Regions from separate parts of the Paenibacillus sp. FSL K6-2524 genome, predicted to be linked through region 2. Evidence: riboswitches for the same ligand, from Rfam matches in the RefSeq annotation. Region 2 holds a riboswitch; each other region holds the start of a gene.
The links. Region 2 has a riboswitch for cyclic di-GMP ahead of NST85_RS28185 (NPCBM/NEW2 domain-containing protein). Riboswitches for the same ligand answer to the same signal wherever they lie in the genome.
Positions count from the first base shown of each region.

Region 1: linked by a shared signal. The riboswitch ahead of NST85_RS04945 (helix-turn-helix transcriptional regulator) and the one ahead of NST85_RS28185 (NPCBM/NEW2 domain-containing protein) in region 2 are both predicted to bind cyclic di-GMP.
Region 3: linked by a shared signal. The riboswitch ahead of NST85_RS27725 (MucBP domain-containing protein) and the one ahead of NST85_RS28185 (NPCBM/NEW2 domain-containing protein) in region 2 are both predicted to bind cyclic di-GMP.
Region 4: linked by a shared signal. The riboswitch ahead of NST85_RS00295 (methyl-accepting chemotaxis protein) and the one ahead of NST85_RS28185 (NPCBM/NEW2 domain-containing protein) in region 2 are both predicted to bind cyclic di-GMP.

Region 1 covers NZ_JBBOSP010000001.1:1,116,475-1,120,826, forward strand. Annotated here, with positions in the region: gene NST85_RS04930 (ArsR/SmtB family transcription factor) at 1-125, shown strand, start outside; gene NST85_RS04935 (hypothetical protein) at 122-337, shown strand; gene NST85_RS04940 (GNAT family N-acetyltransferase) at 361-753, shown strand; cyclic di-GMP riboswitch class I at 1,685-1,771, shown strand; gene NST85_RS04945 (helix-turn-helix transcriptional regulator) at 1,752-2,531, shown strand; gene NST85_RS04950 (hypothetical protein) at 2,901-3,362, shown strand; gene NST85_RS04955 (helix-turn-helix domain-containing protein) at 3,631-3,981, shown strand.
Region 2 covers NZ_JBBOSP010000001.1:6,066,743-6,071,094, reverse strand. Annotated here, with positions in the region: gene NST85_RS28200 (MalY/PatB family protein) at 1-229, opposite strand, end outside; gene NST85_RS28195 (YdeI/OmpD-associated family protein) at 452-1,123, shown strand; gene NST85_RS28190 (hypothetical protein) at 1,142-1,510, opposite strand; cyclic di-GMP riboswitch class I at 1,786-1,879, shown strand; gene NST85_RS28185 (NPCBM/NEW2 domain-containing protein) at 2,034-4,352, shown strand, end outside.
Region 3 covers NZ_JBBOSP010000001.1:5,963,498-5,967,849, reverse strand. Annotated here, with positions in the region: gene NST85_RS27730 (glycoside hydrolase family 31 protein) at 1-2,110, shown strand, start outside; cyclic di-GMP riboswitch class I at 2,508-2,594, shown strand; gene NST85_RS27725 (MucBP domain-containing protein) at 2,663-4,352, shown strand, end outside.
Region 4 covers NZ_JBBOSP010000001.1:59,849-64,200, forward strand. Annotated here, with positions in the region: gene spoIIE (stage II sporulation protein E) at 1-1,297, shown strand, start outside; cyclic di-GMP riboswitch class I at 1,443-1,534, shown strand; gene NST85_RS00295 (methyl-accepting chemotaxis protein) at 1,706-3,469, shown strand; gene NST85_RS00300 (non-ribosomal peptide synthetase family protein) at 3,502-4,352, shown strand, end outside.

The sequences.
Region 1 (4,352 bases), 5.0 Mb from region 2:
CTCTTTTATGTGATCTGCTTTTCATGACCAAAAACATGTTTAATAACCAGTTAATGAGCGTGATTAACACACTCGATACCAGGATTCATGAACAGCAAGGTTCAGATCGGAAGTGTATGAAATGAGTCAAATTCATATTCAGCAAAAGGGAGAGGGGTTCTCGATCATTCTTTTGAAGCAAACGACCGGCATTCGTCATGAATTGGGATCTTGTACAGGTTATTGCGAGAGCGTCGTATTTGCTTTGGAAAAGGCGAAACAACTACACATTCCAAAACGAAACATTTTGTATCAGGGGAGAAGAATTGGTTTTTTTGCATATAGTGATCCACTTTAAGATGAAACAAGGAGCTGTTTGATATGGTTGTTCGTACGTTTCAACTACAGGATTATATGGAAGTTTCGACCTTGCTTGAAAACAACCTTTCGGCCGTCTTCTTGGAAAAAACGATAACCGTCTTCGCTAAACAACTTTATTGGGATAGCGATTTGATCGTGGTTGAGCAGAAGAATAACCGAATAATTGGAGTCATTATCGGGAACATTCGGGATCAGCAAGGACTACTTTACCGAATTACAGTCGAAGGGAATGACCAAAACTCCGAAATTGAAAGAGCACTCGTCGATTCCCTTGTTCGTCGTTTCCAAAAACTCAAAGCCCGAAGTATTTCCATATTGTTGGATAATGATACACTTCAGAAACCATTGTTCCTTTCTCTTGGATATACTGAAGCTGATTTTATTACACAATGAGGATGACTCAGACCGTACATGTAAGCGAGAGGAGAAGACAATGAACAATTTAAAGAATAAAGTTTTTTGTTTGACTTGTCAGAAGGTCACGTGTATCTCAAAGGCTATTCATATTCTTTCGACAAAAACGGTTTCTGGACAATATCGGAAATCAAACGGTTGCCATGATTGTCGGGCGGATAATAAAAAAGTGTTCCAACAATCGTATCCTTTATTTCAGCAAACAAGGTTGTGATGTCCTTTTGATCTTCAGCTTTATTATAACCGCTATTGTACTGGGAATTATGGTGTATCTATTTATCAAATTGCAGTCAAACCGATGGTATTAATCAATCTTCTCTGGAGGTGTCAGTATGTTGCTCGTTTATATCGCGGTTTTTGGAGTAGCCGCATTTATTATATGGATCACCATCTGGGCAACAAGTAAAGCGTACTCTAAAAAATGGGATCGACCAGATGATGAATAGTTATCCATTCATGTGAAAGATGGGAGATGCAATGTGAAGCGGTTGGGTGGGGTTGCCTTGTCCAGTAACATAAGGAATTCGAATGACTACTCTGAGTAAAGTGGTGAAATGCACCTTCGAATAATTTTTTAATTTAGAGGGGGGGGGGCGATTTTGAATTCCAATGTATTTGGACTTTTGATGATTAGTGTCATTTATATTAGTTTAATCATCTGTTCTTTTGTTATTTTAAAGACAAATAAGACTCATTCTAAGAAGCGAAAAGAAGAAGACTCCGATAAATGAAAGTTTTGTATCTAAATAAAAATACTCTGATCGCGCGATTTAAGAAATATCGCGTCGTGAACGTGAAGAGTAGATATTTCCACCTTGATTGAGAAAGTGGGAAAGGGCGATTATGTGCTGTCAACCAAATGAAATCGTTCCTAAGTTTAAATCGGATTTTCGGTTGAACGGCAACTCAATATGGAAAACGGCAAAACTGTCGAAAGGCAGTGACGCAAAGCCACGGATCTTCTCACTGTTCAAGTGATGACCGCCGGGTTACCCAATTTGCCAAACACGGCCTATGGGGTCGTGTTTTTGTTTTTTGCAGAATTGGAGGGGAATAAGATATCCGAAGCAGAATATCATTCGAAATTGCCTATGATGGCTGGTAAAGGGAATATTAGAGTTGTGCTAGTGGATAGCGACCAGGAATGGTGCCGCCGCTTTGCAGGATTGCTCAAAAAAGCGATGGATATTCATCTCATTAACATCTCCGTCACAAAAGAAGAGGCGGTACGAGCTGGTTTACAGCTGGATGTGGATGTTGTTGTGGTGAATGCATCGCTCCAGCCGTCGAGGCGGGATGGGCTAGAAGCTATAAAGGACATTCTCGCAAAAAAAGATATTCCCATTATTGCCACGGCCTTGAGTACAGATCCTGAAGTGATCGTCGAGGCAATTACAGTCGGGGCGGTAAACTTTATAAGCAATGCCGATATGCGAGACATCGTCATCGCAATTCGGGAAGCGTATCACCGCAGTTCATCCTTACACCCGAAAGCATCGGAGGTACTGCGCGAGGAACTCACCCGGTTGAAGCATCAAGAACTTCGTTGTAAGTTGACCATGACTGAAATAGAAGTGCTTCAATTAATCAGTTTAGGCCATTCCCAGCCTAAGTTAATTCAGTTGATGGGTATTTCATCAAATACGATGAAGACCCACGTTCGTCATATAAGGATAAAGCTCGGTACAAAATCGATCAAAGAAGCAGCAGATAAGGCAATACGGCTTGGTCTAATGGGTTTTACGGACAATAAATAACACGAAGCTCATATAGGAGACAAAATGCGATTCAATTCGACAAAAATAGCATATCTAAGGGTGATTAATAAATCACCCTGCCGAATGTCATCGGAAATGGGTACAATGAGGGATAAGGTGGGGTAGGAGTAGTGAAAAATTGCCCACTATGAATAGGAGGGATTTGTGGCGAAGCAACTAAAGGATGGTGCAATGGACAAGTAGCGTCTGTCGTGTTACGAAGGGGACAAACTTAACGTAGTTCTTTTTTCTCATTCACCGTTGGGTTGTCCCTGAAATGATGGATGAAAGGATGATCGACATGTGTCGAAAAGAAACGGAGTGTGAATTATGTCTGATTAGCCGGATAGGGAATTGGGGGAATGACATATGTTGCCAACCGAACAGATAACCCCTTACGAAAAAGTTGAGACTTGGTTAATGGCTTATGTGGATTGGAAAGCACAGTTGGAGTACGTTCAAACAGAGCTCGAGTATATTCCGGGCTTGACCAAAGCATTGCATGAAGTTGCGATCCATGGTTACGGTCATCCCAACGACGCGTTACTTCGGACAGTCATTCACCGGTTGGAAATCACCGAGCATGAAATACCGTTTCTTAAATCTAGAATCGGATTGATCGAATACGCTTTCTCGGCTCTCACCCCAGAGGAAAGACGATTCGTTCAACTGCGATATCAAGATCAACTGGCGTTTTCAACCGCCATGGATCGTTTAGGATTATCGCGCCGTGCATTTTTCTATCATCGGAAGCGAATATTGCAAAAGATATACCGCAAAATTAAAAACCGTGCAGCATTATTGGATTATGACCCGTTTAATGAAAAGTAAAGGATCGGATTCCAAAAGAAGATGCCACTGCGCATCTTCTTTTGGTGAACAGAAAAAAAATGAAAATGCAAGATATAACCCCAACCTCTATTATAAGGGCCTCCTCAGCTGTAGGTCTAATCTTTCTGAGTTCGTTTTTTTCTAACTCCAGTAGAACCAAGTAGATGAATTCATTATAACAGACACTATTGGTTTTATAAATAGGGAACTTATCGTGTGTTCATTTGTGAAAATCCACCTTATAAGCTGAAAGCATAAGGTGGTGGTCATGTTGTTATCAATACGGGAAGTTTTTGGTCAACGTATTCGCGCATTACGGGAGAAACTGGGGTTGACGCAGGAGCAGCTTGCCGAAAGAGCGGATCTGCATCCCAATTATATCGGACAAATCGAACGCGGGTTGAAAAATGTATCCTTAGAAAATATACAAAAGATCGCCAATGGCTTGAGGATCGAATTGCATCAATTGTTTTCATTTGACCAATCGCCTCGCTTACAGCCGTTGGAGCAGTTAAACCAATTATTAAAGTTCTGTCCAGAGGATGAAGTGGCTTTCTTACTCCAACATATAGAGCACTTGTTGAAGTGGCGCAAGCCGAAGGATAAGGAATCCGATTAGAAATTCTTTTTCAAAACAACTTTGTTGCACTCATTTTGCACTGAACATGCACCGAACAGAGTATGGGATCGCACCCAATATACACCAATTATGCACCCCATTTGCACGATTTTCATGATAAGATGGTATCGTGAACAAGACAGGAACAGTATGTTGAGAGGCAAACAGGCCATCCGGTTTCGGAGAGCCTGTTTTTTTGTTTTGGGCTGGTGCGAGCCGATTCTGGATCGACATAACCAGGATCGTCTGTTTGTCCCTCCTCGTTCTCTCATAATCAGGCATCGAGCGCCGCTTCTTTTCCTTATCAGGAAGAGTCGTGAGGCGCTCTTTTTTATTCTGGATGGTAGCACCACATAAACAGATGGCTTTTC
Region 2 (4,352 bases):
GTGCCGCATAGTAATCGTCGAGAGGAGAGGTATATCCGAAGATTCCATGTTCTGCTCTCTTTATTAAAGCATCAATGACAGGCTGAGGAGCACGAAAGTCCATATCGGCAACCCACAGTGGTAATATTCCGTCTGCATCAAAACCCAGTCTTTTTGTAAGAACCGTCCGATCCCATTTTAATGAGTTGGTGTTCTCTCTAGCTATAACATGGTCAAAATTATATTTCATAATAACCCTCCGAGTAAGTTGATTACGTCATAAACTTCATACTGTTACTCAGTATAACTTATTATGGACAAACACAAAAACATGAAATGTAATTACAGACTAATGGGCCAATCTATGGTGATAAGGGTTCTTGATTCTTTATATAGTTTGATTTTTTTGGGATATAATTAGTATGAATTAATAAGAAAAGAACATCGGAATACCTATAGGAGGCGAAGCGTAATGGCTAAATCGATCGTAGAAAAGTTGAATTTACATAAGTACGACCAAGTAGCGGTATTGAATCAACCTGAAGGAAGCGGTTATTTGGTCGAATTGGCAGACTATGATACAACGCTCAAGGAGCATGGGTATGATCTGATTTTTGCCTTTGTGTTAGATCTGGAGTCTTTAAAGGAACTGGTTGATCGCGTGATTGAACATCAGCACCTCAACAAGAATGGCTATCTCTTTGCGGCATACCCTAAAAAGGGAAACAAAGTCTATCCCACGTACATTCATCGGGACGATTTACTGGATGGTATAGGAAGCGATGAGAGTGGATATGTAGGGACAAGTAATATTAAATTTGCACGTATGGTGGGGTTGGATGATGTCTTTACCGTTGTTGGGTTAAAAGAGGACGCTGGAGGTAGAAACCAAACTTCTTCGCAATCAAGTCAACGAGTAGATGATTATATTTCCCTGATTCCAAGTGTGGAGAAGGATTTGGAGGATACGCCTGAGCTGCTTGCGATATATCAATCGCTTACTCCAGGATACCGCAAAGATTGGGCACGGTATGTCTATAGTGCGAAACAAGAAGAAACAAGAGCCAAGCGTAGAGAAGAAATGAAGATGATTCTTCAGGCGGGCTATAAGAGTCGAGAGTTATATCGTAAGGATCAAGCGTAATTTAAATAAGACATCAACTTACTCAGAAATAAACTCATCTATATCGTCTGTTCTAATATCAATATAGTCATCTGAATTATTTGCTTTTACCAAACGAATGTACATAGGTTTTTCATCTATGCTGCCACCACCGATAAGAAGATAATATTTTTCATCAATATCATAGTGCTGAATATATAATCCACTACCAATATCAGTGCTATCGTATATTTTAAAATCTTTCCATGAAAGTTCATTACCCTTTATAGATAATTCTATTACATTTTCTAATGATAAGTTGTCTTTTTCCTTTTTGAAAACTTGCGATTCTTCAGCTTCCTTATTTCCGCATGCTGTCATTGTTATAACCAAAAATAATATAAGAAAAGAACTCACAATCCTTCTCATCTACATGACCTCCTATATTATTATTCTATGCCGTCAATGGGAGTGGCGATAGTTCACCCAAATTATAACATTTTTTTCTTTTCGAAGTTGTAACTATAAACGTGCACTTAATGTCTCCTATATCTAAAGTATCAGTACCTATATCAAAATCTCTTGGAAACCATGAAAATAATGAATGAAAATGCATCAAAATTAATGTAAATTACCTAGTACGATATCATACCAACTGACCATGCGGTGTGATGTTTTGATATGTTACTGTGAGAATGTACTTAAAATTGAATAGGCAAACCTATGGAAATGTAGGGACGCAAAGCTAAAGGGACTAAAGTTAATCAAGTTTAGTGACGATGTCAGCCAGCTGCCAAAGAGTGTAATATTCTTTTTGTTATTTAAAGTTTATTAAAAGTGGAGTTTTCATTTTTAATAGACTTTGTGTGCAATCGGGCTACTCTTAGGGTAGTTTTTTTTGCGCCTTTTTAGGTCATTCGTCATAACTATCGTTCATCAGGAGGAAGAACGTATGAAGAAAATGATTGCAATCGTCACATCTGCAGCGCTGTTAGTTAGTATGTCGAGTGAAGTTGGGTATGCTTTAGCAAGTGAAATACATAACGCTAATGTAACGAAGAATGTGTTAGAGAGTAGGGTTAGTCAATCTAGCTTAGCATCGGTTAAGCCGTTCGATTTGTACGGGAAGGAAATCTTAAATACTTACAACACAGCTTTTAAAATGGATAATGCAAATATTAAATCGATCACGAATAATGGTGGTAACTATTCAGGTTCTCCTATAAACAAGGCGATCGATGGAGATATGAATACGCACTGGGAGACAGGTAAACCGAATACTTCAACGTTTACGAATGAGGTCGTATTTCTTTTAGATGAATCAACTACATTAAATAGAATCGTGTATGCTGCTAGACAATCTAGTGCAAAGGGCAAAGGGTTTGCTGAGGAGTTTGAAATTTATAGCTCTATGACGGACTCAGGCGATGATTACACATTGGTATCGACGGGTGAATATAAAGGTTCAACAGGCGACGTAGTTGAAATTAAATTTGCGCCGGCAACATTTAAGAGAATCAAATTTGTATACAAAAAGGCGAATCAAGAATGGGCAAGTGGGGCTGAGTTTTCTTTCTATAAAGAAGATGCCGTATCAGATCAGATGAAGAACTTATTTACGGATGATACATACAGTCAAGTTAGCGAAGAGTTTAATACATTAGACAAATTAATAGCTTTGGAGAATGAAGTGAAGTCACATCCGCTATACGCTCAATTTCAAGCGGAGATCGAGAATGCAAGAATACTTCTCTCAGGCAATTCAATAGGATCAACTACAGCAAAGGTTTCCACCCTTAAAGGTTATGGCACGGAATATGAAGCAGCTTATAGCGAAGCCTATCGTATGCCGAATTCGAACGTGTCCAAAGTAACGACTAATGGCGGAAGCTACCCGGGAACGAAACCAGAATACATGCTGGATGATCAGCCAAATACACATTGGGAAACGAATAAAAACAATGATGATACCTTCACGAATGAAGTTGTATTTGAATTAACGAATGCTGAAGTGCTGGACAGAGTAGCCTTTCTAGCTAGAGATAATCGGAAGGGATTCCCGGAGGCATTCGAGATCTATGCATCCGAGACGAGTAAAGGAGATACGTTCCAACTTGTTTCTAGCGGAACTGCAGTTAGTACAAATGATTTTCTGCAATTTAAGTTTGAGCCAACGAAGTTTAAGCGAATTAAGTTTAAGTTCACAAAAGCTAATATTAACAGACCGTTTGTGGCTGAATTTAGATTTTACAAGCAAGATCAAGTGAGTGATACGGTAAGTGACCTATTTACTGATGGAACGATGAGTTCGGTAGTTCCCGAATACAATAGTGTTGCAAAAATCAATGAGCTAGAGAAAGTAGCCTTAGCACACCCATTATATCCTCAGCTCAAAGATCAACTGGATTTGGCGATGAAGATCGTAAATGGTGAGGTACAAACCGAAGGTATGATCATTACAGCTGAACAACATGGCGATATGAAGAAGCATGCGCAGCAAAATCTTAGATTTAATATGGGCACAAATAACCAGCCTACTGGACTTGTGGCAATGCCCGGCGATACGATCAACGTCTATGTGGATGTCGATTCTACCGCTAAAGTACCTTCGTTAATCTTTTCGCAGCAAGAAGGTTCTTGGAATAGCTGGGCAAGGGGTGTACAATTGCGTGCTGGGAAAAATACGATCGTGGTGCCTGAATCTACTACCAACAATGCATATGCCCATGATGTAACGAAAGGTGGACCTGTTTATATCGTTAATCCTTATACGCCGGAAGAGCAAGGCAAAGCGCCTCTCCTTCGATTTGAAGGTGTAGAACGATTCCCGATGATGACAAAGGATACCGATCCAGCCGAATTTAAAACTTTCTTAACCGCGTATAAACAAAGATTAGACGCAGACAAAGCAGCACATCCGAACGTTAGTGACCGTGAAATGATTGATGTCGTCGAAATGGTGAGTGAGCGTATTATTTTCACGGGTACGGCTACCTTGGCCCACAATGAGTTTATAACGAAAGATCTAAATCCCATGGCTACTTTAACGGGTTATGATGTATGGATCAATAGATTATTTGATTACTTTGGCCTTGATGGTCGTAGTGAGAACCATGATGCCAAGCTTATTCGGGAGAATATTAGATTAATGCAGCCGTATGGTGCGATGTATGCAGCAGGTGACCATACCGGCATTCAAAGTGGAACCATACCCTTGATGCTACAGGATCTCAGCACGACGAATCCAGGTTGGGGCTTGTCGCATGAGATC
Region 3 (4,352 bases), 100 kb from region 2:
TCGACAGTTCACACCCGTTGGAGCAACAATCGACACCAGTAGTAATTCTATTATCATTTCAACGGAACAAATGGAAGTAAAGATCGATACAGTGAAACGAAGTCTTACCTTTTATGATGCAAAGAAAAAGCTTTTGCTTGAACATCCCGACTTGTTAGAATCCATAGTAGATGAAGTCGAATTTACCCATGATCAGAATGATCGTTTATATGGAATTGGTGGTTATAACGCATCCGAGGGTTCGGCGGATGGGATATTGTTAGGAGATACAATGATTGTCCGAGGCGGACAGCAAGGTCATCCCGGAGCACCGCTAGTATGGAGCAGCGCAGGATATGGTCTGTTAGTAGATACTATAGATGCTAGGTACAATAATGATGAGGGTATTATCTCGTTCAGGAATACTTCAAGGAAAGGTGTGCACTATTACGTCCTCATAGGTACTCCTGCGGCAATGATGAGTACGGTAGCAGATATTAGCGGAACACCTCCATTATTTCCGAAATGGGCAATGGGTTTTATGAACAGTGAGTGGGGGATTGATGAGCAAGAGCTTCTACAGGAAGTGTCCACCTACCGTAAGAAACAGATTCCCATCGATAGCTTCACACTCGACTTTGATTGGAAGGCTTGGAGTGAAGATCAATATGGTGAGTTTCGCTGGAATGAAGTGAAGTTTCCAAGTGGATCATCGGGAGAACTTAAACAAACCATGGATGACCTGGGAATTAAGTTGACCGGTATTTTTAAACCACGCCTACATGTAAATACAGAGCAAGGCAAATATGCATCCGAACATGACTTCTGGTGGCCCGGCAAAAAGAATTATTTAGACTATTTCTCGCATCAGGCAGTAAACGATCTCAATTTTGATAAAGAAGAGGTTCGTAAGTGGTATTTTGAGCATACGAAGCAAGCCTTTGATACAGGAATCATCGGTTATTGGAATGACGAAGCGGATGAAGGTTATACGACAATGCAGTTCATCAATATGCAGAAGGCACTCTACGAGGGACAAAGGGAATATTCCGACAAAAGAGTCTGGTCGATTAATCGGAATTATTATCTTGGCGCACAGAAATATGCCTATGGGTTATGGTCGGGTGATATCACTTCGGGTTTTGACACGATGGCGAATCAACGGGAGCGTATGTTAACCTCGATTAACGTGGGTCAATTCAAATGGGGAATGGATACAGGTGGTTTCCAAAGTAATCCGGAACCTGACAACTATGCACGTTGGATGCAGTTTAGTGCTTTTACTCCTATATTCAGGGTTCATGGCCAACAGGATATGCAGCGTCAACCCTGGTACTTCGGAGATACGGCGGAAGCGGCGGCGAAGGCGGCCATCGAGTTAAGGTATCAACTTATTCCTTATATTTATTCTTATGAACGGATGACTTATGAAACAGGAATTGGACTAGTAAGACCGTTAGTGTTCGATTATCCGCAAGACCCGCAGGTTGAGAATGATGTCGATTCCTGGATGTTTGGAGATTGGCTGTTGGTCTCTCCGGTGGTGAGTCAGGATGAAGCTGTAAAGTCGATCTACTTACCTCAAGGGCAGTGGATTAATTATATGGACGGCACGGAGTATCAAGGCGGGCAAACAATCACTCACCAGGTTGATCTGACAAATTGGTCCGATATCCCGCTGTTCATTAAGCGTGGGGCAATCATTCCGACCCAGCCCGTAATGAATTACATTGGTGAGAAGAAGGTTGATATTCTAACCGTAGATGTATTTCCGGATACATCTGAGACATCATTTATCTATTACGATGATGACGGCGATACCTATAGTTATGAAACAGGTCAATACTTCAGACAGCAACTCTCAACGCAGGCGAAAGCAGGTGAGCTTGTCTTCACAACCGCAAATAAAGTGGGGACGTTCACTCCAGACCTGGGATATTATCTGGTTAAGTTTCATGGTCTTGCTGGAGGGAGCATGACTTCAGGCGGGTCCGCATTATCTGAAGTTAAAGATGTGGCAGCTCTTACGAACCAAGCCGGTGAAGGTTGGGCACACGGAACAGATCAGTATGGTGATGTAACGTACGTGAAGATTGAGGCAGGATTCTCGAAGAACATAAGTGTAAAATAAGCAAAAATAGCAGACAAAAGCCTAGCTCAAAAGCGTCCCTTTGTCTGTTTTTTTTATTTGTTATGAACCTTTAAGTCGGAGAGGATAAGAATATGATTAGGGAATTGGAATCAACTTTTAGGTGTTGGGAATTTGTCGAAAAATCAAACTTTTATTCTGGCACATTAATACAACAGTCGACATCAATAGAATTCTTCCATGAAGGCTATAGAAAGGGCTAATAAAATTGAATGAAAACGTGAAAATATGAAACTATTTGTGAAAATATTCACTTTAATAGAGCAATTGACAATTTTAGGGGTGTAAGATATATTTGTCCTGTGATAGTTCCCTTATACTGGATTAAGACAGATTAATATGATCAATATCACGAAAGTATGACTGCGCTAACGACAATTATATATTTTGGCACACTAATCGAAAGATTAGCTCGCAAAGCCTCGGAATCTAACAGTCTTTGACTCATGATCGTCCGGCTGCAATTAACATCGTTAATGCAGCCGGACTTTTTTGCGTTCCGGGGAGCTAAATCCATAAACTAAGGAGGAAGATATGAAACGGGGTTTGAAACTTGTAGTAACGTGGCTGTTTATAGTGTCAGTGTTCGCAGGATTTATACCAGGTACCCTGCCCGTAAGTTCAGCGGCAGCATCGAATGAATTAATCTGGCCCAATCCGGGAGCGGTTAATCTGACAAAGACGGCTGAACCTACAGGGACACAGGGTCAATGGAAAGTAACGTTGACAGTTGAGGGCAAGAATATTCAGAGCACTTCGGATGTTGTATTGGTTATGGACCGATCCGGAAGTATGGACGGTAGTCGGATGACCAAAGCTAAAGAGGCTGCGAAGAAATTCGTCGACAATTTGTTAATTAAAGATTCGAAGACAAGAATCGCTTTTGTGTCCTTTGGCGAGGGAGTAACAACTGAATCTGATTTTCAAGGAACAGCAGGAAAAGAGTCTCTAAAGACTAAAATTAATGGTATTTCTGCTTCGGGAGGCACCAATATTCAGGCAGGGATCAATCGTGCCCGTACGTTATTGAATGGAAGCCAAGCACAGAATAAGGTCATTGTCCTCTTAAGTGATGGAGAACCGACGTATAGTTATAAGGCGGGTAAAGCGACAGCTTATAATTGGCCAGATAACAAATTTAAATTTGCTCTTTCAGATTTTGATTACAGTAAACAACTCGGTTCAGGTGATGATTATGCGTTATCTGAGGGCTTTTTCGGAATAGGCAAGGAAACTTATAAAGTAAATGGATTTGACGTAAAAAACAATGGTATTGGCACTATCTCAGAGGCTAAGCTAGCCAAAGATGGTGGCATTGGTATTTATTCCATAGGGCTTGAAGTTGGGGACAGTGCCAATGCAAAGTATGTACTGAATAACACCCAAAATAAGGGCTATTACGAATCTAGCAGTTCTGAACTGAACAAAGTTTTTACAGAATTGTCTAGCAAGATTTCGTATGCAGCACAAAACGCAAGAGTTATCGATCCGATGGGAGCTAAGTTCGATAAGATCGATGGTCCTACGGTATCGCAAGGAACAACTTCTTGGGATAGCAAGTCAGAGACGATAACGTGGGAAATTGGTAACATTGTTGAGGGTTCCCCTGCAACAATGAGCTACATCGTTAAAATGGATAATGATGCAGATCCTAATGTGTTGTATCCGACCAATAAAGTAACGACAATGAGCTATACCGACGTCAATGGTAAATCCACATCGAAGAACTTCATAGTACCTGAAGTGAGCTTCGGTAAAGGTTCCATTACCGTCAGAGGATATAGCGTCAATGCGGACGGTCTACCAATCAATGCAGACGGAGTCGTTGTAGAGAAACCTGAGTTAGCAGAACAGCTATACAACGAACCGTTTATTGTAAATGGAAAACCAGCGCTTGATATCAACAAGGACTATGATGTAACGGCAAAAGCTGTTGATGGGTATCAGCTCAATGTTGGTACAAGTCCAACAAGTGTGCAGCTGACTACTAAGGCGCCTTCTCCAACCATCTGGTTTGGATATGTGAAAGCCCCTAAAGTCCCTTATACACTCAAAGTTGTATATAAGGCTGGCGACAACGTACTTGAACAGTCTGAGCCAATCATTATACTTCAAGGAGAAGCGGTAGATTACAGCAGTAAGGAATTTGTAGGATATCTTTTCAAGAACGTGGAGCTAAGCCCGGAAAACAGCGGCTTAACCTCGAAAGATGGGCACGTAACTG
Region 4 (4,352 bases), 6.0 Mb from region 2:
TGGGAACTGCTTTCGCCGCAATTCATGCTGGGACGGTAAGTTCTATCAAACCTATAAATATATGACCGATATGATGACAATGATTGAAGATAAGCCGAATTTGAGCAAGGAGCAGCTCCCTCCAAAGTGGGGCAAAATTTGCTCCAAGACGGAGCAAGTATTAGAAGTGATGAAGCATGAGTACGGCCTCTATCAACATGATATGCATTGGAAACGGCAAATATACGATAGTCGTCAGCTTGTGGCTGAGCAGCTCTCGGGTGTCTCGCAGGTTATGGAAGACCTGGCCAAGGAGATTAAGCGGGAAGGACAAGCGATGTATCGGCAGGAGGAACAGATTAGGGAAGCACTGGAGCAGATGGGTCTATCCATCCAAAGTATCGATATTGTTAATCTGGATCATGGGAACGTAGAGATCGAGATTGTACATGCTTATACTCGTGGGTACGACGAATGCCGGAAGATTATAGCTCCGTTATTGTCGGATATTCTAGTTGAACATATTGCAGTTATCAATGAAACTTCGCTTGGCGGAAGAGAAGGCCTTGCATGTGTTACTTTTGGGTCAGCCAAGACCTATGAGATTACTACCGGGGTGGCGGGTGCAGCTAAAGGTGGCGATTTACTTTCAGGTGATAGCTTTAGTGCCATGGAGCTTGGAAACGGCACCTACGCGGTAGCGATCAGTGATGGTATGGGCAATGGGGAGCGGGCGAGGATGGAGAGCAGTACTGCTCTAAATATTCTCGAACAATTGTTGCAATCCGGTATGGATGAGACCCTGGCCATCAAATCGGTCAATTCTATTCTGATGCTGCGATCACCGGATGAGATTTATGCCACGGTGGACCTGGCATTGATCGATGAATATTCTGCCCGGACTACATTTATGAAGATTGGATCCTCGCCAAGTTTCATCAAGCGTGGGCAAGAGGTGATTCCTGTATCAGCCAGCAATTTACCCATCGGAATTATACAGGAGATTGAGATTGACTTGGTAACCGTACAATTATACCCGGGGGACACACTGATTATGATGACAGACGGAATTTATGATGCTCCAGGTCACGCTGTGAATAAGGAATTGTGGATCAAACGATTGATCCAAGAAATTCAAGAGGAAGAGCCCCAGGAGATGGCTGACCGCCTGCTAGATTCAGTCATTCGATATCAGCAAAATCTCATTCTAGACGATATGACCGTTGTGGTAGTGAAGGTTGATCACTTACGCCCGCAATGGGCAACGCTCAATATACCAGGTATCAGTAGATTAGAACGACCTCGTACCGTGAGTTAGATTGATTCTTTGTGCTGACCCACCGAGTTAAATCCATAAAATTCCTTTAGTATATTTTTTAAATATGGAATAGTTTAGGGGAATGAAGTAAAATAGAACTATCTTTGTTTTTGTAACTATTTTTTTCAATCTATTCTCAAATAATTAAATATTTCGGCAAAACTACTGAAAAGTAGTGACGCAAAGCTATAGGGACTTCCTTCCTACCTTGGTGGGAGATGTCAGCCAGTTGCACAAAAATTGGTGATCTATGGTGTTTTTTTGCTATGGGTCATTTTTTTTGTTCTCGGAATATTAGAAGTTTAGACATTGAAGGGGGAATAGGTATGGTGATGAAGGTTTAGCCATCAAGACCTACATAATAGATTCAAATAGATTCATACTAAGATACGAATGAGGAGACATAAAATGAAGTTACATAATGTATTCAAGATTGTGACTAACAGAAGTATTGTTTTTAAGAACATGCTACTGGCTAGTCTTTCTGTTGTTTTAACGGGAGCTATTTTAATTACAGCTAGTTATTATATTCAAGGCGAGGTTCTTACCAATCAACTGGAATCTGATTCACAGCTAGTCATGGAGGCTTGGAAGAACAAAATCACCCCCGCAGAAGCGGCCGAAGCTATGGCTAGTACGGACAGAAATTCAGCTATCCAGAAGAAAGTAACTGAAATATTTGATGAATTGTCAGCGACACATCCTAATGTTGCCCAAGGATATATCTTTGGCTCAGAGATTGTAGAAGGCAACAAGACGTTGATGATTGCTTTCCCAACAGCCATTCTGGATATGTTTGCTGGAGAAGACTTGAATTTGGGTGATAATCTGGGACAAGTAGATTTTCATATTGAAGGAGTAAAGGAACTACTTAAGACCAAAGAGATTACTTTTACTAAACCTTATAAGGATGATTATGGAACCTGGCTAACCGTGTTCTATCCTTTTCAGGATGAGCAGGGCAAGGTGTTTGCATATATGGGGATGGATATTGACGCTAGTTTGATCTTGAAAGGTAAGCAGGATTTGTTGAAATATACTACAATTGCACTGATTATAACCATTATCTTAATTTTGATATTCCAGTTCTGGACTACCAGACGTACATTCGCTCCAGTTAAGGATTTAATGCAAGCTCTGGATAAACTTAGCCAGGGTGATTTTAGCGTGCAGTTAAAGACAAGTCAGGATGAGCTTGGTCAGGTAAATGCGAAGTTTAACTCAACCGTAGCCAATATTAATACTTTAGTAACAACGATAAAGTCGGTTTCCATTCAATCTGCAGAACAGTCTAAAGTGCTATCGACAACAATGGAAGAAAATCATGGGCACTCTTTGGCTATTACCGAAAATATTGAGGAGATCTCTGAGAAGGTATCGCAGCAAAGCAAATCCATCTCGGAAGGGGTAACCTCACTTGAGGAAATCACTTCAGGGGTCAATACGATCGCTGGAAGCACTTCCTCCGTATCCGAAGCTTCTCTGCAAATGAGAGATCAATCGGAGCAAGGTAATGACAATGTCGTAAAAGTAATGAACCAGATGAACTCTATTCATCAATCTGTAATGGATTCCGTCGTTTCCATTGAACGTTTACAAGAACGTTCTGGTGAGATTGAGGAAATTGTGCAGGTAATTACAGATATCGCTACGCAAACCCACCTATTATCGCTTAATGCCAGCATTGAAGCGGCTAGAGCAGGTGAAGACGGACGAGGTTTTGCAGTTGTTGCTAATGAAGTGAAGAAGCTTGCGGAACAGTCTGGTAACTCAGCTAAGAAGATTACAGATTTAGTTCATTACATTCAGCAGGAAACCCTGACAGCCGTTAAATCAATCAATGAAGGTGAGCAGAATGTTAAGGTCGGCATCAACATTGTACAACAGACGGGTGAATTGTTTGGTGGAATTCTGATGGCTACAGATGCGGTGACGAGTCAAATTCAGGAGGTATCTGCGGCAACGGAAGAGATGGTTGCAGAGACGGAGCAAATTACAGCAGCGATCAAACAACTTGCCCAATTGGCAGAGAGAAATGCGGCTGTATCCGATGAAATCAAGACACGAGCTTTAGAGCAGCGTTCTTCATCCAATAAAATTGTAGATTCTGCACAGCAAATGAATCAAATTTCAGAGAAGCTGGAGAGTCTTGTTGCCGGACTGAAATTATAGATCAGCATAGATGAGCTAAGGAGCAAATACCGATGAATACCCTACTGTTATCAGAAAAGACCAAAGAGTATTGGATCAATGAGTTCAAACCACCTTTGTCAGGATGGAATATGTTCACTGATTATCCCAAACATCTATCCGTTACAGAGATTAAGCGAACGACTTTTATACTGGATGTTAGCAGAGATCAAATGGGTCATTTTGAGGGACATTTCGATTTGCAGACATGGATGTTAACCTGCTATGTTATATTCCTTTATAGAATGAGTGGAGAAGAAGACCAGATTGTTGGAGTAAAAAGAAGTAACGGAGAATTGATGCCAGTACGGATGGTTATTAACGGGAACATTTCCTTTAGAAAGCTGTACCAGCAGCTATCCGCTAAGCTCAAAGTAGAACATTCTACTCCTCTATCCCTAAGTGAAATTGAGCACATTATAGGACATTCTCCAATTATAGAGACCCTATATGGAGTAGACAGAACCTACGCACCTAGTTGCTTAAACTGGTATGTGAACAAAGGAGATGGTCAATGGACGATTGATATCTCCTATCATCAAAATTTATTCAAAGAGAGTACGATTCGTAAGTTCGCAGGTCATTATCAATGTATTGTTCAAACCTCGCTGGTCGATGACAGCATTGCTATAGCAAGCATTCCTATTCTTACGGAAGAAGATAAGGATGCGTATGACAAACTTAATGATACGTCTACAGTATTGCCTGACGCTTTGAATGTTCCTGCTATGCTGGAGGAGACCGTGCGGCGGTTCCGTGATCGTATTGCCTTATCATCCGGCCCGCAAGAGCTCACATATGGACAACTTGATAATTTGTCCAATCAAGTGGCTCATATGCTACAACAGCGGGGATTGGTTAAAGG